3 regions of the Streptosporangium sp. NPDC003464 genome follow, and region 1 is predicted to be linked to each of the others. Evidence: predicted binding sites of a transcription regulator. Region 1 holds the regulator's gene; each other region holds the start of a gene.

Region 1 (6,039 bases):
AGGTTGCACGAGGAGTTGTCCAGGTGCAGGTATTCCGAGCACGGGTTGCTGGCGGTGATGCGGCCCGTCTCCGGGCTGGTGTGCCAGTCGTTGATCGTGTCGTCGTACTGGACGCCGGGGTCGGCGCACTCCCAGGCGGCCGTCGCCATCTTGCGGAACAGCCGCCGGGCGTCGACCTTCTCGATGATCTCGCCGGTGAGGCGGGCGCGCAGGCCGAACTCCTCGCCCTGCTCCACCGCGCGCATGAACTCGTCGGAGACGCGCACGGAGTTGTTGGCGTTCTGGTACTGGACGGAGACGATGTCCTTGCCGCCCAGGTCCATGTCGAACCCGGCGTCGCGCAGCGCGCGGACCTTGTCCTCCTCGCGCGCCTTGGTCTCGATGAACTCCTCGATGTCGGGGTGGTCGACGTCCAGGACGACCATCTTGGCCGCGCGGCGGGTGGCGCCGCCGGACTTGATGGTGCCCGCGGAGGCGTCCGCGCCGCGCATGAAGGAGACCGGGCCGCTGGCGGTGCCTCCGCTGGAGAGCAGCTCCTTCGACGAGCGGATCCGGGAGAGGTTGACCCCGGAGCCGGAGCCGCCCTTGAAGATCACACCCTCTTCCTTGTACCAGTCGAGGATGGACTCCATCTGGTCGTCGACCGCGAGGATGAAGCAGGCGCTGACCTGCTGCGGCGAGGCGGTGCCCACGTTGAACCAGACCGGCGAGTTGAAGCTGAAGACCTGGTTGACCAGGGCGTGCTTGAGCTCGTGGTCGAAGATCTCGGCGTCCTCGTCGGAGGCGAAGTATCCCTCCTCGACCGCGGTCCGGGTGTAGACGCCCACCACCCGGTCGACGAGCTGCTTCAGGCTCCACTCGCGCTGCGGGGTGCCGACCGCGCCGCGGAAGTATTTGGTGGTCACGATGTTGGCGGCGTTGACCGACCAGGACTCGGGGAACTCGACGCCCCGCTGCTCGAAGTTGACCGAGCCGTCCCGCCAGTTGGTCATCACGACGTCACGGCGCTCCCAGCGCACCTCGTCATAGGGATGCACTCCCGGCGTGGTGAAGACGCGCTTCATCTTCAGCCCCTTGCGCAACCGCTTGCCCCCGCGCGCCGCCGCGCCACCGACCGTCTCCGTCATGACTTCCCCCTTCCGGGGCTCCGTGGAGCCCACGAGTCGGACCAATCAACGCGCCGCTCTGTCCCCCGGCGCCCGGGGTGTGAATCAGTCCTGCTTGGCGGAGCGTTCCGCCCGCAACTGCTTGATCTCGGTCTCGAAATCGGCCAGGGTCTCGAAGCTCCGGTAGACCGAGGCGAACCGCAGGTAGGCCACCTCGTCCAGGTCGCGGAGGGGCCCCAGGATCGCCAGCCCCACCTCGTGGGCCGCGATCTCCGCCGCCCCCGTCGCCCGGATGCTCTCCTCCACCCGCTGGCCCAGCTGGGCCAGCGAGTCTTCGCTGACCGGGCGTCCCTGACACGCCCGCCGGACACCGGCGATCACCTTGTCCCTGAAGAACGGCTCGGTCACCCCGCTGCGCTTGCTGACCATGAGCAGCACCGTCTCCTGCGTGGTGAACCTGCGCCCGCACTCCGGGCACGTGCGCCTGCGGCGGATGGCCCCGCCGTCCTCGGTGGACCGGCTGTCGATGACCCGGGTGTCAGGATGACGACAGAACGGACAGTGCACGCGCGTCGCCTCCTTGAGCCGGCGAGTGGCCCACCTTCTCGTGCGTTTCCGGGCGCCTGACGAGACGCTCGCGCACGCCCCCCGAATAGTCGAGGTGCGGTAATGGAAACACAATCTATGGTGAAGCACGCCGATTAAGCCACTAGATGTTGTGGTCAACGGTAGAAGTGTCGGACCATGAACGCAAGTTGAAACGGCCCTGTCGGACGAAGTCGCTGATCAGCGCATCACATCCGCACGGGCCGGGCGTGTCACCCCTCCACCGGCCCCCGTCACCCTCCGGCGACCCCCCGCTACCCCCACGGCGGCCCCGATCACCTCCACCAGGCACCCGACCGTCTCCACGCCGGCCCCGGCCACCCCGGCCGCCCCCGTACGAGCGTCCGCGGCGCCGTCCCCGGCCCGTCACCTCACACGCGGGCCGGGCCCGCCGGCCACGCCCCTCAGGGAGCGGAGCCGTCAGGCAGGTAGAGCCGGGCCCCGGGCCGGATCACCGAGTCGGACAGGCCGTTGAGGTCCATGATCTGACGGACCGTCGGGGCGGGATCCCCGTCCCGCGTCACCGCGTCGGCGATCTCCCACAGCGTGTCGCCCCCGTGCACCACGACCCACGGCAGCCCCTCGTGACCTCTCCGCTCGAAGGCCGAGGCGGCGTCGATGCGCGCGCCGACCCAGAGCGCCCCCAAGGTGGCCAGCGTGAGCGCCGCCACCACCACGATCCTCCCCCGCCGGGTGAGCCGCAGGGGCGGATCAGGATATCGGATGTTCCCCGCGGGCCCGGGACGCCGGACGGGCGCGCGCCCGGGCCCCCTCTTCGCCGTGGTCGTCTTCATGATGGCCCCCCACCCCTTCGACCTGGCCGAACACATGTCGAAGAAAGATCGGCGAATCGAACACGATGTCGATCGAACTCCCGTACGATGTTGTACACCACGCCACCGCTGATTTCGAGAACGACTCGAACAATTGTTTGAATACGATCTTCAACGGGGGTACGGTCGCTGTGTGCGACGTAAGAGATACAGACCGGGAGGCGAGGAGACCGCATGAACGGGCACGACGAGAACGGTTCGGCCGTCAGCGACCTGGCGGTGCGCAGGCGTGACTCCCTCGGCCTCACCCCCAGGCAGCGGAAGATCCTTGAGGTGATCCGCGACTCGGTGCAGCAGCGCGGCTACCCGCCCTCCATGCGGGAGATCGGCGAGGCGGTGCAGCTCACGAGCACCTCCAGCGTGTCGCACCAGTTGACGGCGTTGCAGCGCAAGGGCTACCTGCGCCGCGATCCGCACCGCCCCCGCGCGCTGGAGGTGCGCCTGCCCGGCGAGCCGGTGCTGTGGGTGGACCCCGACTCCGGCACCGACGAGGCCCCGGTCAGCCGCCCGACCGCGGCCTACGTGCCGCTCGTCGGCCGGATCGCCGCCGGTGGCCCCATCCTCGCCGAGGAGAGCATCGAGGACGTCTTCGCCCTCCCCAAGCAGCTCGTCGGCGAGGGCACGCTCTTCCTGCTCCAGGTGACCGGCGACTCGATGATCGACGCGGCCATCGCCAACGGCGACTGGGTGGTCGTCCGCCAGCAGCCCGTCGCCGACAACGGCGACGTGGTCGCCGCGATGATCGACGGCGAGGCCACGGTCAAGACCTTCAAGCGCAAGGACGGCCACGTCTGGCTCGTCCCGCACAACACCAACTACGACCCGATCCCCGGTGACGAGGCCACCGTCCTGGGCAAGGTCGTGGCGGTTCTGCGCAAGCTCTGAGACGGCACACCACGAGGAGCGGGGTCCCCGATCGGGACCCCGCTCCTCGTCATGCGCCCGGGGCCGCCCGCAAGGCCGTACGGCGAGACCTCCGTCCCAGCCGTTCCGGGCTCTCCGCCCGGTATGGGCTCCCGGGCCGATGTGGGCTCCCGCCGTTCCGGGCTCCCCGACCGGGACGGGCTCCCGGGCCGGTGGGGCTCCCCGACCGGGACGGGCTCCCCATCCCTCCGCCGGTGATCAGATCTCCTTTGTGGGGGGTGCCGGGCATGTTTGTGGGGGCCGGGCATGCGCTGATTCTGTTTTCGGCTCGGAATAAGCCACAGGCGATGAAATTTCGGTAATTGCTACCTGTAGCGACCTTTCCGGGGATCGCGAGACGTTCTACGCTCGCTCCCCACAGAGCGCGGCGGGCCCGTGCCGTCCTCGCGGGGGAGGGGTGCGGGGGATCCCAGCCGCCCGCCTCGACAGCCGAGGAGCGCCCTCATGCCTCGCCGCCTCCCCGAACCGGCAGCCGACCGCGGCCTCCTGCTCCACTCGGGCCCGTTCCACCAGGCCCTGCGCGCCTGCATCCGGGAGAGCGGCCTGCCGCTCGACCGCATCCGGTCCCGCCTGGCCCAGCGCGGGCTGACGGTCGCGCTGTCCACCCTGAGCGACTGGCAGCGGGGCCACCGGCGCCCCGGCGGCGAGCAGTCCACGCTGGTCGTCACGGCCCTGGAGGAGATCCTTCGCCTGCCCGGCGGCTCGCTCACCCGCCTCCTCGACCGCGGGCCGGGGCTGGACGGGCGTTCCGGGGCGCTCGGCGAACTGCTGGACGCACTGCCGGGCTCACGCGACCAGGACGCCGTTGTCATCACCCAGCAGCAGAAGGTGCTGATCGACGCGGCGCGGATGTGCACGTCGGTGTGGACCCGCACCCTGGTCAGGGCCAGGCGCGACGGCATGGACCGGTATGTGGTCAGGTCGTTCGTCGACCCCGGCACCGATCTCGAAGGGTGTGAGATCCACGCTCTGGAGAACTGCAGGGTCGGCACCGTCCTGCGGCACCAGCGGCGGGCGGTGATGGTCGCCGAGCTGCTCTTCGACCATGTGCTCCGGGCCGGTGACACCTGGGTCTTCGAGTGGGAGAGCGTCGACAGGCCGACGCGGCCGTGTGTCGACCACGGCCACGGTTTCCGGCAGCCGGTCGCGCATTTCCTGCTCCAGGTGCGGTTCGATCCCCTGGCCCTGCCGGCCGAATGCCATTCCTACGTCCGGTCCGGACCGGACGAGGCGCCTTTCCGGACCGGCGTCCTGGTGCCTACCGCCCATCACACCGTCCACATGGCCGCCTCCGATGTGGCCGCCGGGGTGCTGGGCATCGCCTGGCGCTGGCCGTAAACCTCTCCCCGAGCAGTTGGGCCCCCCGAAATTTCGCACCATTGACGGCGCGGGGGCGCGTGATTACGTTCAGCTCAAATTGACAGTAAAGTTTCCTGTTAATTAACCCCCCGGTTCCAGGTCGTAGAGGCGGTCGCCCATGAGAAATCGACTTGTCCTGAAACTCTTAGGCGTGATGGGGGCGGTCCTCCTCCCGCTGGGAGGGGCCGTCGCCACGGCGCCCGGCGCGTCGGCCGCCGTGACCGTACCGATCCGGGCCAACGCCGGCGGATCCGCGCTCACCGACGCGGCGGGAGACCAGTGGGTCGCCGACAAGGCCTACTCCAGCGGTGACTGGGGCTACCAGACCAGCTACGGGGGCGGCTCGACCACCGGCGCGATCGCCGGGACGACCGACGACTCCCTCTACCAGAACTACAACACCTTCAACAGCTGGGGCGGCTACCGCTTCGACGTCCCGAACGGCACCTACCAGGTGACGCTGAAGATGGTCGAGGACTGGGCCAACGCGGCCGGCCAGCGCAAGTTCGACGTCCGCGTCGAGGGTGCCAACGCCCTGACCGGCTTCGACATCTTCGCCTCCTGCGGGGCGCTCACCGCCTGCGACCGGACCTTCCCCGCGACGGTCGCCGACGGCGCGCTCAACATCCAGTTCAACATGAACGGCGGAGCCAACTACGCGACGGTCTCCGCCATCGCGGTGACCGGCGGGGGCGGCGGCGACGACACGACACCGCCCAGCACCCCGGGCGACCTCCGCTCCACCGCCACCACCTCCACCAGCGCCTCCCTCGCCTGGAACGCCTCCACCGACAACGTCGCCGTCACCGGCTACGAGATCTACCGAGGCGCCACCCTCCTCACCACCGTCAACACCACCACCTACACCGACACCGGCCTGACCCCCGCCACCACCTACAGCTACACCGTCCGCGCCCGCGACGCCGCCGGAAACCGCTCCACCCCCAGCACCCAACTCAATGTCACCACCCAGAACGGCGGAGGCGGCGGCGGTAACAAGCTGCTGGGCTACTTCACCCAGTGGGGCATCTACCAGCGGGCCTACCACGTCAAGAACATCGTCACCAGCGGCTCGGCCGCCAAGCTCACCCACATCAACTACGCCTTCGGCAACGTCCAGAACGGTCAGTGCACCCTGGGCGACACCTACGCCGACTACGACCGCTTCTATCAGGCGGGCGAGAGCGTGGACGGGACCGCCGACACCTGGG
Region 2 (6,039 bases), on a different contig from region 1:
CCCGGTTTGGGGCGATGCGCGGAGTGGCCATACGCTGTGAGGGCATTCCACGCACCTTGAAAGGACCACTGTGACCATCGCCCCGACGATCGGTGTGTTCGCGTTGCAGGGTGACGTGCGCGAGCACGTGCACTCCCTGGAGACGGCGGGCGCGAAGGCGGTAGCCGTACGGCGGCCCGGCGAGCTGGAGGCGGTCGACGCCCTGGTCATCCCCGGCGGGGAGTCCACCACGATGTGGAAGCTCGCCGAGACCTTCGACCTGCTCGAACCGCTCCGGCTGAGGATCAAGGGCGGCATGCCCGCCTACGGCTCCTGCGCCGGCATGATCATGCTGGCCGATCGGATCGAGGGCGGCATCGACGGCCAGCAGACGATCGGCGGTATCGACATGGTGGTCCGCCGCAACGCCTTCGGCCGCCAGGTCGACTCCTTCGAGGCCGACGTCGACTTCGCCGGCCGGGGCCCGTTGCGTGCGGTGTTCATCCGGGCGCCGTGGGTGGAATCCGTCGGTTCCGGGGTCGAAGTGCTGGCCCGGGCCGAAGCTGGGGATAGGATCGTCGCGGTCCGTCAAGGACCGCTGCTCGCCACGTCCTTCCATCCGGAACTTACCGGGGACGTCGGCGTGCATTCATATTTTGTTGAGATGGTGAGGGAGCTCTAGGCGATGTCCGGCCACTCCAAATGGGCGACGACGAAGCACAAGAAGGCCGCGCTCGACTCCAAGCGCGGCAAGCTGTTCGCCAAGCTCATCAAGAACATCGAGGTCGCGGCCCGGACCGGCGGCCCCGACCCGGACGGCAACCCGACGCTGTACGACGCCATCACCAAGGCGCGCAAGAGCTCGGTCCCGATCGACAACATCGAGCGTGCCCGCAAGCGCGGCGGCGGCCTGGAGGCCGGTGGCGCCGACTGGCAGACCATCATGTACGAGGGCTACGCCCCCGGCGGCGTGGCGGTGCTGATCGAGTGTCTGACCGACAACCGCAACCGCGCGGCCTCCGAGGTCCGGGTCGCCCTGACCCGCAACGGCGGCTCCCTGGCCGACCCCGGCTCGGTGTCCTACATGTTCAACCGCAAGGGCGTCGTGCTCGTGCCCAAGGGTGAGCTGTCGGAGGACGACGTGCTGACCGCGGTCCTCGACGCGGGCGCCGAGGAGGTCAACGACCTGGGCGACCAGTTCGAGGTCGTCTCCGAGGCCACCGACCTCGTCCCGGTCCGCAAGGCCCTGCAGGAGGCCGGGATCGACTACGACTCGGCCGAGTCCAGCTTCCTGCCGACGCTGAACGTCCCGCTCGACGAGGACGGCGCGCGCAAGGTCTTCAGGCTGATCGACGCCCTGGAGGACAGCGACGACGTCCAGAACGTCTGGGCCAACTTCGACGTCTCCGACGAGGTGCTGGAGAAGCTCGACGCGTGAGGTCCGGTGCGGCGCCCGTCTCTCCGGGGAGAGGCGGGCGCTCCGCCGTCTGATGCGGATTTCACGTCGTCCGCGACGTCTGTCCCCCAGGGGATGTTTGTCCCCCAAGGGCGGGGCAGATCACGCGGACGATGGGAAACCCTGATCTGATCTTCGCGCTGGCGGGCGCCGGCGCCCTGCTCGCGGCCGTCCTGCCCCGGCTGCTCAACCGCAGGCCCTTCTCGCTGCCGCTGGCCTGCCTGATCGGCGGGGCCCTGCTCTACCTGCTGCCGCTGGAGCTGCCCAGACCCGATCCGGTGGCCCACCGGGCCCTGGTCGAGCACGCCGCCGAGATCTGCGTGCTGATCTCGCTCATGGGCGCCGGGCTCGCGATCAACCGGCCCTTCGGGCCGCGCGGCTGGGCCTCCACCTGGCGCCTGCTGGGGTGGACGCTCCCGCTGACCGTCGTGGCGGTGGCCGCCGTGGCCTCCGCGCTGCTGGGCTGGCCCCCGGCGGCGGCGCTGCTGCTGGGCGCGGTGCTCGCCCCGACCGACCCGGTGCTCGCCTCCGACGTGCAGGTCGGCGAGCCCGTCGACTCGGAGAAGGCCGACGACGAGGTCCGTTTCACCCTCACCTCCGAGGCGGGGCTCAACGACGGCCTCGCCTTCCCCCTGGTGTTCGCCGCCGTCGCGATGACGGCCACCGGGGGCCTCGGCTGGGTCGGCGGCTGGGCGCTGGTCGACCTGCTCTACCGGTGCGGGGCCGGCCTGGTCTGCGGGCTGCTGACCGGCAGGCTGCTGGGCCGGCTCTTCTTCCGCGCCCAGGTCTCCGATCTGCGCCTGGCCGAGCACCGGGACGGCTTCGTCGCGCTGGCCGCGACGTTCCTGGCCTACGGCCTCACCGAGCTGGTGCACGGGTACGGCTTCATCGCGGTGTTCGTGACCGGGTGCACGATCAGGGCCGCCGAGCGCACCCACGGCTACAACGGCGTGCTGCACGGCTTCATCGAGCAGATCGAGCGGCTGCTGACCGCCTGGCTGATCCTGCTGCTCGGCGGTTCCGTGGCGACCGGCGGCCTGGCCGCCCTCACCTGGCAGGGCGCGGCCGTCGGGCTGTCGCTGCTGCTGGTGATCCGGCCGCTGGCCGGCTGGGCCGCCCAGCTCGGCGGCCCGGCGGGCCCGCGCGAGCGCGGCGTGACGGCCTTCTTCGGGATCCGCGGCATCGGCTCGCTGTTCTACCTCGCCTACGCCCTCGGCCAGGCCGACTTCGGCGTGCCCGCCGAGGAGCTCTGGGCGGTGGTCGCCTTCACCGTGCTGGCCTCGCTCGTCCTGCACGGCGTCACGGCGACGCCGGTGATGCGGCGGCTGGACCGCCTGCGCGACAGGGCGGGGGCCGCGGACGCCGAGCCCGCCACGCGTCACCTGTAGGGACCGATACCTGTAGGGACCGATTCACCTGTGGTGACGATTCGCCTTCACTCGCGTCTTCTGCCTAGGTTGGAGCCTTGTGGAACTACGTGATCTGACTGTCGACGATCTCGACGCGGTGCTGGACAACCGCAAGCGCGCCTTCGGGCCCGTCCCCGAGGGCGTGCAGGAGGCCTGGCGGAAGCTGACCGTCCCGGCGCTGGAGGAGGGCAGATACCTCGGCGTCGTCGACGGCGCCCGCCTGGTGGCGACCAGCCGGACCAACGACTTCACCCAGTGGTGGCACGGCAGGCCGATCTCCATGGGCGGCGTCGCCTCGGTGACCGTCGCCCCCGAGGACCGGGGGCGGGGCGTCGGCCGCACCCTGATGCAGGCCACCATTGACCGCTGCGCGGCCCTGGGCCATCCGGTCTCGGCGCTCTACCCGGCCACCACCCACATCTACCGCTCCCTCGGCTGGGAGCACGCCGGCGCCATGCACGTGGCGACCCTGCCCGCCGAGGCGCTGCGCACGATCAGGTCCACCGAGCAGGTCAAGATCCGCCGGATGGGCCCCGGCGACGCCTCCGAGGTGGTCGCGCTCCTCGGCCGCGTCCACGCCGCCACCCGAGCCTCCGGCCCCCTGAGCCGGGGCGAGAACGCCTGGCGCGTGCTGTTGGAGAACAAGGACGACTTCCTCTATCTGGCCGACGACGGCTTCGTGACCTACCACTGGGACGGCGGCGACATCAGGGTCTCCGCTCTCGTCGCGGGCTCGGAGGCCACGGCGCGGGCGCTGTGGTCGCTGGTCGGCACCTCGGCCTCCGTCGCCAAGTCGGTCCGGGCGGCCGTCGCCCCCGACGACCCGGTGTTCTGGCTGATCGGCGACCGTCCCGAGGACCACGTCGCGCAGACCCGCTGGATGTTCCGCGTCGTCGACCTCGTCGCGGCCGTCGCCGGGCGGGGCTTCCCGGCGGGTGTCACCCTCGACGCCGCGGTCCAGGTCGACGACCCCCAGCGCCCCGGCAACTCCGGCCCCTGGCAGCTGTCGGTCTCCGGCGGCTCCGGTACGGCCGAGCCCGCCGCGACCCTGCCGGGATTCACCCCCACCTTCACCGCGGCCGGCTTCTCGGCCCTGTACGCCGGGATCCCGACCGCGACCCTGCGCCGCTCGGGGATCCTCACCGGTCCGGCGGACTCCGACGACGCCCTCGACGCCGCCTTCCACGCCAAGCCGTACATGCTGGACCACTTCTGACGGGCGCCGCCGGGTAGCCGTGCGAGCGGCGCTCCCACGCGGTAGAGTCGGGCACCGAACAGGTGTTCGGCGAGCGGAGGCGTGTCGGTGCGGTTGCCCGAGCTGCGGGTGATGGGGGTCGACCCGGGGCTGACCCGGTGCGGACTCGGGGCGGTCGAGGGACGGCCCGGGGCGCCGCTGAGCCTCGTCAAGGTCGGAGTCGTCCGGACTCCGGCCGACGACGAGATCGGGGCCAGGCTGGTGGCGATCGAGGCGGGCATCGAGCAGTGGCTCGACGAGGTCGAGCCCGACGCGGTGGCCGTGGAGCGGGTCTTCGCCCAGCACAACCTCAGGACCGTGATGGGCACCGCGCAGGCCTCCGCGGTGGCGATCCTGTGCGCCTCCCGCCGGGGGCTGCCGGTGGCGCTGCACACGCCGTCGGAGGTCAAGGCCGCGATCACCGGCAGCGGCACGGCCGACAAGCAGCAGGTGGGGACCATGGTGACCCGGCTGCTGCGGCTGGATGCGATGCCCAAGCCCGCCGACGCCGCCGACGCGCTGGCGCTGGCGATCTGTCACGTGTGGCGGGGCGGGGCACAGAACCGCCTGGCGGAGGCGGTCGCCAGGACCAGGACCGGGCCGGGCACGACCGCCGCCGCCTACTTCCGGGGGCGGGGCCGGGCCGGATATTCGAGAGGAACCACACAGTGATCGCCTCGGTGCGGGGACGGGTGGCCGCGGTCGCGCCTGACGGCGCGGTGGTCGAGGTCGGCGGGGTGGGGATACTGGTCCACTGCACGCCGGGCACGCTGGCGACGCTCCGGGTGGGCGAGGAGGCCCGGCTGGCCACCTCGCTCGTGGTCCGGGAGGAGTCGCTGACGCTGTTCGGCTTCGGCAGTGACGACGAGCGCGGCGTCTTCGAGATGCTGCAGACGGCCAACGGGGTCGGCCCCAAGGTCGCCCTGGCGATGCTGGCCGTGCACACCCCCAACGCGCTCCGGACGGCCGTGGCGAGCGCCGACGTGAAGGCGCTGACCAGGGTCCCCGGCGTCGGCCCCAAGGGGGCCCAGCGGATCATCGTCGACCTCAAGGACAAGCTCGGCACCCCCGAGCAGGCCGTCAACGCCGCGCTCAACGGCGGCGCGTCCGCGCCCGCCTGGCGCGACCAGGTCCACTCCGGTCTGGTCGGCCTCGGCTACTCGGCCAGAGACGCCGACGAGGCCGTCGCCGCCGTCACCTCCCAGGCCGACGCCGAGGTGGCGGAGGGTCGCTCGCCGCAGGTGGCGGCGTTGCTCAAGGCCGCGCTCCGCGCGCTGAGCGTCCGATGAGGGGGGCGCGCCCGATGCGGGCCTCTCGCGGCCGCGGCGGTCCCGGCGAGGCGTGGACCGCCCACGCGGACCGGGTCCGGGCCGGCAGGTCCGGAGCGGCCCGGGGGGCCGGGGTCGGCAGGTCCGGGCCGGTCGGTGCGGGCCGGGACGGCAGGGGCGAGGTCGGCGGGCCGGGAGCGGTCCGTGCGGTCCGACCCTGGGACGGCGGGCCGGAGGCGGGCCGGGTGGCCTGGGATGACACCGGGGATGACAGAGGCGGGGCCGGCGGGCCGGCGACCGCGCGTGCGAGTGAAGGCGGACCGGCGTGAGCTTCGAGCGGGATCTGGTGGCGCCGGACGCCGAAGGGGACGAGCGCCTGATCGAGGCGGCGCTGCGGCCCAAGCGGCTGGATGAGTTCATCGGCCAGGCGCGGGTGCGCGAGCAGCTGTCACTGGTGCTGCAGAGCGCGCTGCGACGTAACCGGCCGCCGGACCACGTGCTGATGAGCGGTGGGCCCGGGCTGGGCAAGACGACCCTCTCCATGATCATCGCGACGGAGCTCTCCGTGCCGCTCCGGATCACCTCCGGGCCCGCGCTGGAGCGGGCGGGCGACCTCGCGGCGATCCTGTCGACCCTCTCGGAGGGAGAGGTCCTCTTCATCGACGAGATCCACCGGATGGCCCGTCCGGCGGA
Region 3 (6,039 bases), on a different contig from region 1:
ACGGACGACGAGCCCCGGGGGCCCGTCGGCAAGGCGTTCCGGCTCTCGGCGGCTGACTCCCTCTCCCTCGGCAACGCGCTGTGCGGCTTCCTCGCGGTCTGCGTGCTGGCCTGGTCGGCGATCAACCAGCTCCAGGCGGGCGGGAAGTTCGCGGCCGTCCCCCAGTTCTTCGGCACCGCGGTGGTGCTGCTGCTGATCGGCGCCACCTGCGACCTGTTCGACGGCCTGGTGGCCCGCAAGTTCCGTGCCTCGGCCATGGGGGCCGAGCTGGACAACCTGGCCGATGTGATCAGTTTCGGCTTCGCCCCCGCCTTCATGGTGGTCATCTGGGGCGGTTTCACCCAGCGGGTGCCGTTCCCGCTGGTGATGGTCGCCGCGGCGTCGGTGCTGCTGGCCGGCGTCATCAGGCTGGCCCGTTTCGCCTGCGTGAAGACCAAGAGCGGCGACTTCATGGGCCTGCCCATCCCGATGGGCGCCATGACGGTGGTCTCGATCGTGCTGCTGTTCCCGCCGTCGCTGGTGACCCTGCTGCCGATCTTCGGCGTGGCCTACCTCATGGTGAGCCGGATCGAGTATCCCAAGCCCAAGGGCAACCTGGCGGCCGTCGTGCTCGCCTGGATGATGATCAACGTCGCCTGCCTGACCATCTGGGCCGCGGGCCTGCCCGGCGGTGACACCCTGATCAAGGTCGGCGCCATCATGCAGGTGGCCATCGTGGCCGCCATCCCGTTGCGCATCCTGATGTTCAAGCGGGAGAAGCGCAAGGAGCGCAAGGAGTCGGCCAGCATCACCTGAGGGCTCCGGGCACCGGCGCGCGGGCCAGGACCGCCGTGCGCCGGTCTCCGCGCCTGCCGGCCGCGTTCCCCGAGGCCCGTCCGCCCGGCGGTCGTGTTCCTCCTGGGGGCGCGGCCCGAGGCCCCTCCGTCCGCCGGTCGCGTTCCCCCAGAAGCCCGGCCCGTCCGTCCGCCGGTCGTGTTCCTCCTGAGGGGCGGCCGGAGGCCCCGCCCGCCGGTCGCGTTCCCTGGAGCGCGGCCGGAGGCTCCGCCCGTCCGCCCGGAGGGCGCCGGGTGGGCCGGGTGAGGGTTACCAGCCGCGCTCGCGCCACTGCGGCAGGGAGGGGCGCTCGGCGCCCAGCGTGGTGTCCCTGCCGTGCCCCGGATAGACCCAGGTCTCGTCGGGCAGCCGGTCGAAGACGCGCTCCGACACGTCCGTGAAGAGCTGGGTGAAGCGCTCCGGGTCCTTGTTGGTGTTGCCGACGCCGCCGGGGAACAGCGAGTCGCCGGTGAACAGGTGGCCGGGATGGTGCAGGGCGATCGAGCCCGGCGTGTGCCCGCGCAGGTGGATCACCTCCAGCGTGACCACCCCGACGGTGACCCCGTCGCCGTGGCCGACCTCCAGGTCCACCGGCACCGGCAGCGCGGCGGCGTCGAGCGGGTGGGCGACCACCGCCGCGCCCGTCGCCGCGGCGACCTGTTCCAGGGCCTGCCAGTGGTCGCCGTGCTGGTGGGTGGTGACGATCTTGCTGATCGGCCGGTCGCCGATGAGCTCCAGCAGGCGGTCCGGCTCGGCGGCGGCATCGATGAGCACGCCGTCCCCGGTCTTGTTGCACCGCAGCAGGTAGGCGTTGTTGTCGAAGGGGCCGACGGCCAGTTTGGAGATCGTCAGGGCGGGCAGTTCGCGCACGTCGGCCGGGCCGCCGACCTGCACGTCACCTGTGTACGTCACGGATACTCCTCGGGCGGGGTAGCGGGCAGGTGAGGAGGCGCGGACGTGGTCGGCCACGGCGGCGGCGCGGGCGGCCGCCCGGCGCCGGCGGGCCGGTTGCCGCTGGTCCCCTCGGGCATCACCCTAAGCCCCGCCCCCGGTGAGCGGCCGGTCAGCCAGCCCAGCAGGGCCCAGGCGTCGCCCTGCAGCACCGGCCCGGTCCCGAGGCCCGGCCAGACCTGGTGATGCTCCTCGCCGTCCTTGACCTCCTCGACGACGATCTCGCTGACCGTGCCGAGCTCATGCGGCCAGGAGACCATCGCGTCGTGCAGCTCCCTGCGGACGAACGCCTCCGGCCAGTCGGCGCACTCGTAGCCCGCCCCCAGGTCCACGTGGTGCATCTCGACCTCGCGCAGCCGGCGGACCAGCACGTACCAGGCCGGGTGGCTGGGCGGGTGGGCGCCGCCGACCATCGTCGCCCAGCCCTCGGCGGGCACCGCGGCGACTGCCCTGGCCAGCCGTGCCGCGCTCTCCTCCAGGTCGGCCAGCTGCTCCTTCGCCGGCCGTGCGGCTCCCGCCTCGATCCCGGCGTCGCGCGCCCCCGCATCGGGGTACTGCGGGGTCTCGACGCCGGTCCTGGCCCACGTCATCAGGTTGACGTGGCTGTCGGCGTTGCGGGCGACATGGGCGAGCACGTGCCCGCGGGTCCAGCCGGGCAGCCGGGAGGGGGCCGAGACGTCGGCGTCGGACAGTCTCGCGGCGGTGGCCAGCAGCCGACCGGTAGAGGCGGCCAGCTCGGCCTGGAAAGCTTCTACGACATCCATCTCCTCACTCCATCACCCGGGTGGGGAGGTGGGCCAGGGCATAAAACACCGTGTCGCCGCGGTTGGAACATGTGGTCGATGCATCAAGTGACCGGTAAGGCTCACGGGAAGACCGTAGTCTGGAGAGGGCCGGGAAGTTCGGCCCCCAGGCGCCGCCCCGAAATTGTCGGGCCCCCTCGCTAGTCTTCCCGCGACCGCTCTTAACCCTCTACAACGACGTCGGGATTGCTGTGGCTGACCGCCTCATCGTGCGTGGCGCACGCGAACACAACCTCAAGGACGTCTCGCTGGACCTGCCGCGAGACTCTCTGATCGTTTTCACTGGCCTGTCCGGCTCGGGCAAGTCCAGCCTGGCCTTCGACACCATCTTCGCCGAAGGTCAGCGTCGCTATGTCGAATCACTGTCGGCCTACGCCCGCCAGTTCCTCGGGCAGATGGACAAGCCCGACGTCGACTTCATCGAGGGGCTCTCGCCCGCGGTGTCGATCGACCAGAAGTCGACGAGCCGCAACCCGCGTTCGACGGTCGGCACGATCACCGAGGTCTACGACTACCTCCGGCTGCTCTGGGCGCGCATCGGCAAGCCGCACTGCCCCCGGTGCGGCCGGACGATCGCCCGGCAGAGCCCGGAGCAGATCGTCGACCGCGTGATGGAGCTCGAGGAGGGGACCCGCTTCCAGGTCCTCGCCCCGGTGATCCGCGGACGCAAGGGCGAATACGCCGAGCTCTTCAGCCAGCTTCAGGTCAAGGGCTTCGCCCGGGCCCGTGTCGACGGCACGGTGGTCCGGCTGGACGAGCCGCCGACGCTGAAGAAGCAGGAGAAGCACGACATCGAGGTGATCGTCGACCGGCTGGCGGTGAAGGAGAGCGCGCGCAGCCGCCTCACCGGCTCCGTGGAGACCGCCCTGCAGCTCTCGGGGGGCACGATCACGCTGGAGTTCGTCGACCTCCCCGAGGACGACCCCAACCGTGAGCGCTTCTACTCCGAGCACCTCTACTGCCCCTACGACGACCTGTCGTTCGAGGAGTTGGAGCCCCGCTCGTTCTCCTTCAACTCGCCCTTCGGCGCCTGCCCCGAGTGCACCGGTCTCGGGGTGCGGATGGAGGTCGACCCCGACCTGGTCGTGCCCGACCCGGACAAGACCCTGGGCGAGGGCGCGATCTCCCCGTGGGCCGGCGGGCACACCAGCGACTACTTCATCCGCCTCGTCGAGGCGCTCGGCCTCGCGATGGGCTTCAAGCTCACCACCCCGTGGGAGAAACTGCCGAAGAAGGCGCACAACGCCCTGCTGCACGGCTACGACGAGCAGGTCCACGTCCGCTACAGCAACCGCTACGGCCGCGAGCGCTCCTACTACACCACCTTCGAGGGGGCCATCCCCTGGGTGCAGCGCCGCCACGCCGAGGCCGAGAGCGACGGCATGCGGGAGAAATACGAAGGCTACATGCGGGAGATCCCGTGCCCGGCCTGCAAGGGGGCCAGGCTCAAGCCGGTCTCGCTGGCCGTCACGGTGGAGGACCGCTCGATCGCCGAGGTCTCGGCGATGTCGATCGGCGACTGCGCGAAGTTCCTGGCCGGGCTCAGGCTGTCCGACCGGGACATGCAGATCGCCGAGCGGGTCGTCAAGGAGATCAACGCCCGGATGGGCTTCCTGCTGGACGTGGGTCTCGACTACCTGACCATGGACCGCGCCTCGGGCACCCTCGCCGGCGGCGAGGCCCAGCGCATCCGGCTGGCCACCCAGATCGGCTCGGGCCTGGTCGGGGTGCTCTACGTGCTCGACGAGCCGTCCATCGGCCTGCACCAGCGTGACAACCAGCGGCTGCTGGAGACCCTGATCCGGCTGCGGGACATGGGCAACACCCTCATCGTGGTCGAGCACGACGAGGACACCATCGCCGCCGCCGACTGGGTGGTGGACATCGGCCCCGGCGCCGGTGAGCACGGCGGCCAGGTCGTCGTCTCCGGCACGGTCGCCGACCTGCTGGCCTCCGAGGGCTCGATGACCGGCGCCTACCTGTCCGGGCGCAGGAGCATCGCCATCCCCGCCAAGCGCCGCAAGCGTGACCGCAAGCGGCAGATCACGGTGAAGGGCGCCCGCGAGCACAACCTCAAGGGCGTGGACGTGGAGTTCCCCCTCGGGGTGTTCACCGCGGTCACCGGCGTCTCGGGGTCGGGCAAGTCCACGCTGGTCAACGACATCCTCTACAACGCCCTGGCCAAGGAGCTGAACGGCGCGCGCACCGTCCCCGGCCGTCACTCGCGGGTCAACGGCATGGACCTCGTCGACAAGGTCGTGCACGTGGACCAGTCGCCGATCGGCCGCACCCCCCGCTCGAACCCGGCGACCTACACCGGCGTCTTCGACAAGGTGCGCGACCTGTTCGCGCAGACCACCGAGGCCAAGGTCCGCGGCTACCAGAAGGGCCGGTTCAGCTTCAACGTCAAGGGCGGCCGCTGCGAGGCCTGCTCGGGCGACGGCACCATCAAGATCGAGATGAACTTCCTGCCGGACGTCTACGTGCCGTGTGAGATCTGTCACGGGGCGCGATACAACCGGGAGACGCTGGAGGTCCACTACAAGGGCAAGACGATCTCCGAGGTGCTCGACATGCCGATCGAGGAGGCCCTCGGCTTCTTCGACGCGATCCCGTCCATCAAGCGCTACCTCCAGACGCTGAACGACGTCGGCCTGGGCTACGTCCGGCTGGGCCAGCCGGCCACGACCCTGTCGGGCGGTGAGGCCCAGCGCGTCAAGCTCGCCTCCGAGCTGCAGCGCCGCTCCACCGGCCGGACGATCTACGTGCTGGACGAGCCGACCACCGGCCTGCACTTCGAGGACATCCGGCGGCTGCTGGGCGTGCTCGGCAAGCTGGTGGACGGCGGCAACACGGTCATCGTCATCGAGCACAACCTCGACGTGATCAAGACCGCCGACTGGCTGATCGACATGGGGCCCGAGGGCGGCTCCAGGGGCGGCACCGTGCTCGCCACCGGCACGCCCGAGGAGGTCGCCCTGGTCGACGAGAGCCACACCGGCCGCTTCCTGCGCAAGATCCTCGGGACCTGAGGCCGGATGGAGGACCGGGCTCCCGCCTCAATACCCTTGAGGCGGGAGCCCGGTATGCGGGGGACGTTGTGAGAAGGGCCACGATGAGCAGCAGTGAAGGTTCCGCCATGCCCACGCGCAGACATGTGATCGGCGCCACGGCGGCCGTGGCGTGCGGGGCGGCGCTCACCGGTTGCGGCGCGGGCGCGGGCGGACCCGGCCCGGGCATCGTGCCGCCGGGCATCAAGGGGAAGGTCATCGCCCAGACCGCCGAGATACCGGTGGGCGGCGGCAAGGTCATCAGCAAGTGGAAGATCGTGATCACCCAGCCTACCGCCGGGGTGTTCAAGGCGTTCACCGCGAGCTGCCCGCACAAGGGCTGCGCGGTCGGCCGGGTGGCCGACGGCGTCATCCGCTGCCCCTGCCACGGCAGTGAGTTCGCCGCCGACTCCGGCAAGTGC

Evidence for each region. Region 1 encodes LexA, which represses DNA repair genes until DNA is damaged. Its sites were predicted from a motif close to TCGAACANNTGTTCGA; they were not measured.
Region 2: ruvC (crossover junction endodeoxyribonuclease RuvC) is a predicted target of LexA. The motif match lies at 4,115-4,130, and genes of this name have one in related genera.
Region 3: uvrA (excinuclease ABC subunit UvrA) is a predicted target of LexA. The motif match lies at 2,592-2,607, and genes of this name have one in related genera.

The regions. Positions count from the first base shown of each region.
Region 1 covers NZ_JBSFPS010000121.1:1,021-7,059, reverse strand. Annotated here, with positions in the region: gene ACWDS7_RS25470 (vitamin B12-dependent ribonucleotide reductase) at 1-1,127, opposite strand, end outside; gene nrdR (transcriptional regulator NrdR) at 1,212-1,673, opposite strand; gene ACWDS7_RS25460 (LysM peptidoglycan-binding domain-containing protein) at 2,117-2,383, opposite strand; gene ACWDS7_RS25455 (hypothetical protein) at 2,424-2,660, opposite strand; gene lexA (transcriptional repressor LexA) at 2,720-3,430, shown strand; gene ACWDS7_RS25445 (hypothetical protein) at 3,914-4,807, shown strand; gene ACWDS7_RS25440 (glycosyl hydrolase family 18 protein) at 4,947-6,039, shown strand, end outside.
Region 2 covers NZ_JBSFPS010000153.1:16,830-22,868, forward strand. Annotated here, with positions in the region: gene pdxT (pyridoxal 5'-phosphate synthase glutaminase subunit PdxT) at 71-661, shown strand; gene ACWDS7_RS29170 (YebC/PmpR family DNA-binding transcriptional regulator) at 665-1,417, shown strand; gene ACWDS7_RS29175 (cation:proton antiporter) at 1,549-2,823, shown strand; gene ACWDS7_RS29180 (GNAT family N-acetyltransferase) at 2,903-4,060, shown strand; gene ruvC (crossover junction endodeoxyribonuclease RuvC) at 4,163-4,750, shown strand; gene ruvA (Holliday junction branch migration protein RuvA) at 4,747-5,367, shown strand; partial or broken gene ruvB (Holliday junction branch migration DNA helicase RuvB) at 5,672-6,039, shown strand, end outside.
Region 3 covers NZ_JBSFPS010000020.1:35,726-41,764, reverse strand. Annotated here, with positions in the region: gene pssA (CDP-diacylglycerol--serine O-phosphatidyltransferase) at 1-795, shown strand, start outside; gene ACWDS7_RS07345 (MBL fold metallo-hydrolase) at 1,084-1,725, opposite strand; gene ACWDS7_RS07340 (maleylpyruvate isomerase family mycothiol-dependent enzyme) at 1,722-2,528, opposite strand; gene uvrA (excinuclease ABC subunit UvrA) at 2,759-5,599, shown strand; gene ACWDS7_RS07330 (Rieske (2Fe-2S) protein) at 5,707-6,039, shown strand, end outside.